Regions from separate parts of the Brachybacterium sp. NPDC056505 genome, predicted to be linked through region 1. Evidence: riboswitches for the same ligand, from Rfam matches in the RefSeq annotation. Region 1 holds a riboswitch; the other holds the start of a gene.
What was found. Region 1 has a riboswitch for FMN ahead of pnuC (nicotinamide riboside transporter PnuC). Riboswitches for the same ligand answer to the same signal wherever they lie in the genome.
Positions count from the first base shown of each region.

Region 2: another riboswitch for FMN. It lies ahead of ribD (bifunctional diaminohydroxyphosphoribosylaminopyrimidine deaminase/5-amino-6-(5-phosphoribosylamino)uracil reductase RibD); the one in region 1 lies ahead of pnuC (nicotinamide riboside transporter PnuC).

Region 1 is NZ_JBHTSV010000003.1:105,085-108,478, reverse strand. It holds gene ACFQ53_RS03415 (RsmB/NOP family class I SAM-dependent RNA methyltransferase) at 1-479, shown strand, start outside; gene rpe (ribulose-phosphate 3-epimerase) at 476-1,153, shown strand; FMN riboswitch at 1,285-1,413, shown strand; gene pnuC (nicotinamide riboside transporter PnuC) at 1,504-2,211, shown strand; gene ACFQ53_RS03400 (phosphoribosyl-ATP diphosphatase) at 2,292-2,555, shown strand; gene hisG (ATP phosphoribosyltransferase) at 2,627-3,394, shown strand, end outside.
Region 2 is NZ_JBHTSV010000012.1:47,484-50,877, reverse strand. It holds gene ACFQ53_RS08980 (cytochrome P450) at 1-1,356, shown strand, start outside; FMN riboswitch at 1,434-1,561, shown strand; gene ribD (bifunctional diaminohydroxyphosphoribosylaminopyrimidine deaminase/5-amino-6-(5-phosphoribosylamino)uracil reductase RibD) at 1,718-2,833, shown strand; gene ACFQ53_RS08970 (riboflavin synthase) at 2,921-3,394, shown strand, end outside.

The DNA of each region.
Region 1 (3,394 bases):
GAGATGGCACGAAGGTCGGCGCCGAGATGCCCGGTCGCTTCTCGCGCGTGCTGGCCGACGTGCCGTGCACCGGCATGGGAGCGCTGCGCCGTCGGCCGGAGTCGCGCTGGCGCCGCAGCCCCGGGGACGTCGGCTCGATGGGCCGCGTGCAGCGGGACCTGCTGGCCAGCGCCCTGGACGCGGCCGGGCCCGGGGGAGTGATCGCCTACGTGACCTGCTCCCCGCACGTCGCCGAGACCCTGCTCGTGGTCAAGGACGTGCTGCGTCGCCGCGACGACGTCGAGCAGCTCGACGCCCGCCCCGCCGTCCGCGCGGGGCTGCTCCCCGAGGCGCTCGAGGGGACGGAGCTCGGCGAGGGCCCGAGCGTGCAGCTGTGGCCGCACGTGCACGGCACCGACGCGATGTTCCTGGCACTCCTGCGCCGCCTGCCCGAGACGCCCGAGCCCGCAGACACCTCCGAGGAGAGGACGCACCCGTGACCTACTCGACCGATTCCGCCTTCATCCACCCCAGCATCCTTAACGCCGACTTCATGCGCATCGGCGAGGAGCTCGATCGCATCGCGAGCGCCGACAGCGTCCACGTCGACATCATGGACCGCCACTTCGTACCGAACATCACCTTCGGCGTGGACATGGTCTCCCAGATCGTCCGCCACGGGCCGATCCCGGTGGACGCCCACCTCATGATCGAGGACGCCGACCGCGAGGCCCCCGCCTACGCCGAGGCCGGCGCCGATTCGGTGACCTTCCACCTCGAGGCCGCGAGCGCCCCCATCCGCCTGGCCCGCGAGCTGCGTGCGAAGAACGCCCGCGCCGGGGTCGCCCTGCGCCCGGCGACGCCCGTCGAGCCGCTGCTGGACATCATCGGCGAGTTCGACATGCTCCTGCTGATGACCGTCGAGCCCGGCTTCGGCGGCCAGAGCTTCCTGGAGACCATGCTCCCGAAGATCCGCCGCGCCCGGAAGGCGATCAGCGACGCGCACCTGGAGGTCTCGATCCAGGTCGACGGGGGAGTGAACCGCGAGACCATCGAGCGCTGCGCCGAGGCGGGGGCCAACGTGTTCGTCGCCGGCTCCGCCATCTACCGCGCGCAGGACGCGGCCTCCGAGATCGACTCCCTGCGCACCCTCGCGAGCAGCCACGGCCACTGAGCGCAGGAGCCCGGCCCCGTCCCCGGGCGCTCCTGGGGAGCGACCCCGCAGCGTGAACGCGGATGTCCTCCGGGACACACCGGAACCCGCCGTGACCTGGGAACGGGCTAGAGTCTCCTCGTCACCACGGTGACGTGCTCCGGGGTCGGTGGAAATCCGAGCCGGCGGTCATAGTCCGCGACCCGTCCTGCCCGTGCAGGACGGTGGAGCCGGTGGAACTCCGGCACCGACAGTCACAGCCTGGATGAGAGGCGCACGTCCTGCATGCCGCGGCCCGGCGCATCCGGGCGCGCGCCCGCCTGCCGGACCCCGCTCCCCGCGCTCGTCGCCCCGAGCGGAAGGCAGTGGTCATGGGAGTCATCGAGTGGCTCTTCAACGCGAAGATCGAGTTCGCCGGAGGGCAGTTCCTGCTCTGGCGCGAGGTCGTGGGCAACGTGTTCGGGCTCCTCAGCGCCCTCGGCGGCATGCGCCGGAAGGTCTGGGCGTGGCCCATCGGCATCATCGGCAACCTGCTGCTGCTCACCGTGTTCCTCGGGAGCGTGTTCGGCACTCCGAACCCCGTCGACCTCCTGGGCCAGGCCGGCCGTCAGGTGATGTTCATCGTCACCAGCATCTACGGCTGGTGGCGCTGGCACTCCGCGCGCACCGGCGGGGGCACCGCCGTCGAGCCCCGATGGGCCGGATGGGGCACGCGCGCCCTGCTCGTCGTGGTCCTCGTCGGCGGCACCGCCGCGCTCACGCCGCTGTTCCGCGCGCTCGGCTCCTACGAGCCGGTCTGGGCCGACGCCTGGATCTTCATGGGCAGCCTCCTGGCGACCTTCGGCATGGCCAAGGGCTGGGTCGAGTTCTGGCTGATCTGGGTCGCGGTCGACGTGGTCGGCGTGCCCCTGCTGTTCTCCGCGGGCTACTACGCGAGCGGTCTCATGTACGTCTTCTACGGGCTGTTCACCCTCACCGGGTTCTTCGTCTGGTGGCGCGTGCGGACCCGCGAGGACCGCGCGGTGACCGTCGAGACCGCCCATCTGGATCCCACCGTCGGCCGACGTCCCCGTCCGTGACCGCGCACCCGAGGCCGCACCCCGCCGCCCCCGCTGAGATGGCGCGCCCTGGCACCGCCATCGACCGATACCCTGGTGCCGTGAAGGATTTCGAGTCGCTGCACGCCGAGCTGACCCAGAAGGCCGCCGATCGCCCCGAGGGGTCCGGCACGGTCGCCGAGCTGGACGCCGGCGTGCATGCCATCGGCAAGAAGATCGTCGAGGAGGCCGCCGAGGTCTGGATGGCCTGCGAGCACGAGTCGCACGAGGCCGCCGCCGAGGAGATCTCCCAGCTCCTCTACCACCTCCAGGTGATGATGATCGCCAAGGACATCACGCTCGAGGACGTCTACCGACATCTGTGAGGGCCCGCCCCTGCAGATCCGTCCCGCAGACCGCCCTGTCCTCCCGCCGCCCCTCCGCCGAAGGGAATCCCGTGCTCCGCATCGCCGTGCCCAACAAGGGCGCCCTGTCCGAACCCGCCGCCGCCCTGCTCTCCGAGGCGGGCTACCGCCGCCGCGGCACCGCCAAGGAACTCGTCCTGGTCGACGAGCCCAACAACGTCGAGCTGTTCTTCCTGCGCCCCCGCGACATCGCGGTCTACGTGGGATCGGGGACCGTGGACGTCGGCATCACCGGGCAGGACATGCTCGCCGACTCGCGCACCGCGGCCGAGGTGATCCTGCCCCTGGGCTTCGCGCACTCCACCTTCCGCTTCGCCGCCCAGGCGGGCGAGGAGCGCGACCTCGGCGGACTCGCGGGGGCGCGCATCGCGACCTCGTACGAGAACCTCGTCGAGGACCACCTCGCCGAGCACGGCGTGGAGGCGACGGTGGTCCACCTCGACGGCGCCGTGGAGAGCTCGATCCGCCTGGGCGTCGCCGACGTCATCGCGGACGTGGTCGAGACCGGCACCACCCTGCGCCAGGCAGGGCTCTCCGTCTTCGGCGACCCCATCATGACGAGCCAGGCCGTGCTCTTCTCCCGGCCCGGGCTCACGCTGGACGACGACGCCGCGCACACCCTCGAGGTGCTCGTGCGCCGAGTCCGCGGCGTCCTCGTCGCGCGGGAGTACGTGCTGATCGACTATGACATCCCGACCGAGAAGCTCGAGGGCGCGGTCGCGGTCACCCCGGGCTTCGAGGCGCCCACGGTGTCCGAGCTGCACCGCAGCGGATGGTCCGCCGTGCGCTCGATGGTCGCT
Region 2 (3,394 bases), on a different contig from region 1:
TCGGAGCGACCCGAGGAGCACGGCTGTCCGCTGCACAGCGACATCCCCGGCGCGGGCCCCCTCGGCCTGCGGTCCCTGCTCCGGGACCCGAGGGTGCCCGGCGCGGAGCCGGGAGCGGGGCGCTCGGGGAGCGCCGATCGGCCTGGTACCGACCGGCCTGGTGGCGACCGGCCTGGTGGCGACCGGACCGGCGCCGACCGGCCTGACGGCGCCCGCGTCCCGCGCGTCTGGCGGATCCGTCCGCACCAGGCGGCGCGCGAGGTGCTCCGCCGCCGTGAGGGCACGACCCAGGCGGGGTTCACCGCCGAGGCGATCCCGAGCGGCTGGCTGCGCAGCCACCCGATCCTGCTGTCCGACGGTCCCGGCCACGACGCCCAGCGCCGCGCCGTCGGCCGCTTCTTCTCTCCGCAGGGCATCGAGCGCTCCAGCTCGGCGACCATGGAGCGCGAGGCCGTCCGCCTCGTCGGCGACGCGGTCCGCGAGGGCGGCTGCGACCTCGGTCAGCTCGCCCTGCTCTACTCGGTCGCGGTGAGCCGCGAGATCGTCGGCCTCACCGCCTCGCCCCTGGAGGACATGTCGCGCCGGCTCGTGCGCCTGCAGCGACAGCCGGGCGTCGACCTCACCCGCCCGCGCTGGGGCCGGTCCCTGCCCCAATGGGCGCTCGCCGCCGTCCGCGGACTCGGGCCGCTCGCCGCCTTCCACCTGCGCGACGTGCGCCCGGCGATCCGCCGCCGACGCCGCCACCGCGCCGACGACGTCATCAGCCACCTGCTCGACCAGGGCGCGCGGGGCGCCGACATCCTCGTCGAGTGCGTCACCTACGCGAGCGCAGGGATGATCACCACACGCGAGTTCCTCGTGATGGCGTGCTGGCACCTCCTGGACGACGAGGCGCTGCGCGCGAAGTTCCTCGACTGCGACCGCGACGAGAAGGCCGCGATCCTCCGCGAGATCATCCGCCTCGAACCCGTGGTCGGCCACCTCTACCGCCGCGCCCGGGAGCCCTTCGACGTGCCCGGATGCCCCGCGACGGCCGACGTCCATCCCGGTGACCTGATCGACGTCCATGTCCGGGACGCCAATGCGGACGCGCAGGTCATGGGCGAGGATCCGCTGGAGATTCGGCCCCGCCGCTCGCTGCCGCGCGGGGTCTCGCCGGCTGGGCTCAGCTTCGGCGCCGGGCCCCACCGCTGCCCCGGCGAGCATCTCGCGATCACCGAGTCGGCGGTGCTGCTGGAGCATCTGCTAGCGGCCGGCCCCCGCCTCGTTCGTCCCCCCGAGATCTCCTGGGACGACGTCGTCGCGGGATACCGCGTGCACGGCATGAGGGTCGAGTTCCCTGCGCGCGGTGCCTGAGAGCGGGGGAGTGTTCACACCGCGACACCGACTTCTCGAGCACCCGGAGCGCGGTGCTAGTCTCGCTTGCGAATGAACCACATTCTCCGGGGTCAGTGAAACTCTGAACCGGCGGTGACAGTCCGCGACCCGGCTCCCTCGGGAGTCGGTTGACCTGGTGGAACTCCAGGACCGACGGTAAAAGTCCGGATGGGAGGAGATGTGGCGTCGCTGTGCGCGGCGTCGGCTCGCCGTCGTCCGCCCCGGTGACGCTTCTGCCGCCGTGCCATCGCCCCGGACCACCGCCGATCCGGAGGCTTCCGTGCACGGGCACCACACGCCCCCATCCGCCGCACCCGCGACGCCCGACGAGCGCGCAGCGATGGATCGCGCCCTCGTGCTCGCCGCCCGTGGCCCCGCCGACGACGCGAACCCCCGCGTGGGCTGCGTCCTCCTGGCGGTCGACGGGACCACCCTCGGCGAGGGCTGGCACCGCGGCGCCGGCACACCCCACGCCGAGGTCGCGGCCATCGCCGATGCGCGCGCCCAAGAGAACGTGACCCACGGCGCGACCGCCGTGGTCACCCTCGAACCCTGTGCGCACACCGGCCGCACCGGCCCCTGCACGAAGGCGCTGCGCGACGCCGGGATCGCCCGCGTCGTGTATGCCCTGGCCGATCCCGGCGCCAGCTCGGGCGGAGGTGCTCGCGAGCTCGCGACAGTCGGCGTCGACGTGGTCCGCGGCCCGGGGGAGCAGCAGTCGCGCGAGCTCGTGGCAGGCTGGTACGCGCGGGCCGCCCGGGCCCCCGGGCGGACGCCGAATCCCGAGCACGCTCCCGTCCACCTCGTGCTCAAGACGGCGACGAGCCTGGACGGCAAGGTCGCCGCGGCGGACGGCACCAGTCAGTGGATCACCGGCGAGGCTTCCCGTGCGCACGCCCATACGGTGCGCGCCCGGACCGGCGCGATCATCGTCGGCACCGGCACCGTGCTGGCCGACGACCCGTCGCTCACCGCCCGGCCGGGTCCTGCCGCGCAGCCCGACTCCGCCGCGCAGCCCGACTCCGCCGCGCAGCCAGACCCTGCCGCGGGACCCGACCCGGCCGCGCGGACGCAGCCGCTGCGCGTCGTCGTCGGCCGACGCGACGTCCCCGAGGACGCGAGAGTGCGCGGCAGCGACGGAAGGTTCCTGCACCTGCGCACGCACGAGCCACGGGAGGTCCTCGCTGCGCTCGCCGCTCGCGGCGTCGGCCACGCCGTGCTCGAGGGCGGGCCGGGGCTCGCCACCGCCTTCCTCCGCGCCGGCCTGGTCGACGAGATCCACGCCTACCTCGCGCCCCTGCACCTGGGGGAGAGCGGCCGCTCGGCGCTCGCCGACCTCGACATCGCGACCCTCGCCGCGGCCCCGCGCTGGCGCACCGAGCACGTGCAGCGCCTCGGCGATGACGTGCTCCTCATCGCCCGCCGCGCCGCTCCCGGGCCTGCCCCCGGCTCCTGACCCCCGCTCTTGGGTTCTGATCCCCGCACCCACCCGTCGCCCACCCACCACCGGATCACCCACCGTCCGCTCCCGGAAGGAGACCCCATGTTCACCGGCATCGTCGAGGAGATCGGCACCCTCGAGACCCTCACCCCGCTGCCCGGCGGCGAGGCCCGCCTGCAGCTGCGCGGCCCGCTCGCCGCGTCCGACGCCCGCCTCGGCGACTCGATCGCGGTCGACGGCGTGTGCCTCACCGTCGTCGACCTCACCGGCGACCGCCGATTCGCGGTCGACGCGGTCCCCGAGACCCTGCGCCGCACCGCCCTGCGCGACGCCGCCCCCGGCTCGCGCGTGAACCTTGAGCGAGCGCTGCGGGCCGACGCCCGACTGGGCGGCCACATCGTCCAGGGGCACGTCGACGGCATCGCCTCCCTGCGCAGCCGCCGCGACGGCGGACGCTGGGTCGACCTCGTCTTCTCCATCGACCCCGCACTCGCGCCGCTGATCGCCGAGAAGGGCGCGATAACCGTCTCCGGCGTCTCCCTCACCGTCACCTCCGCGGGCGACGACAGCTTCGGC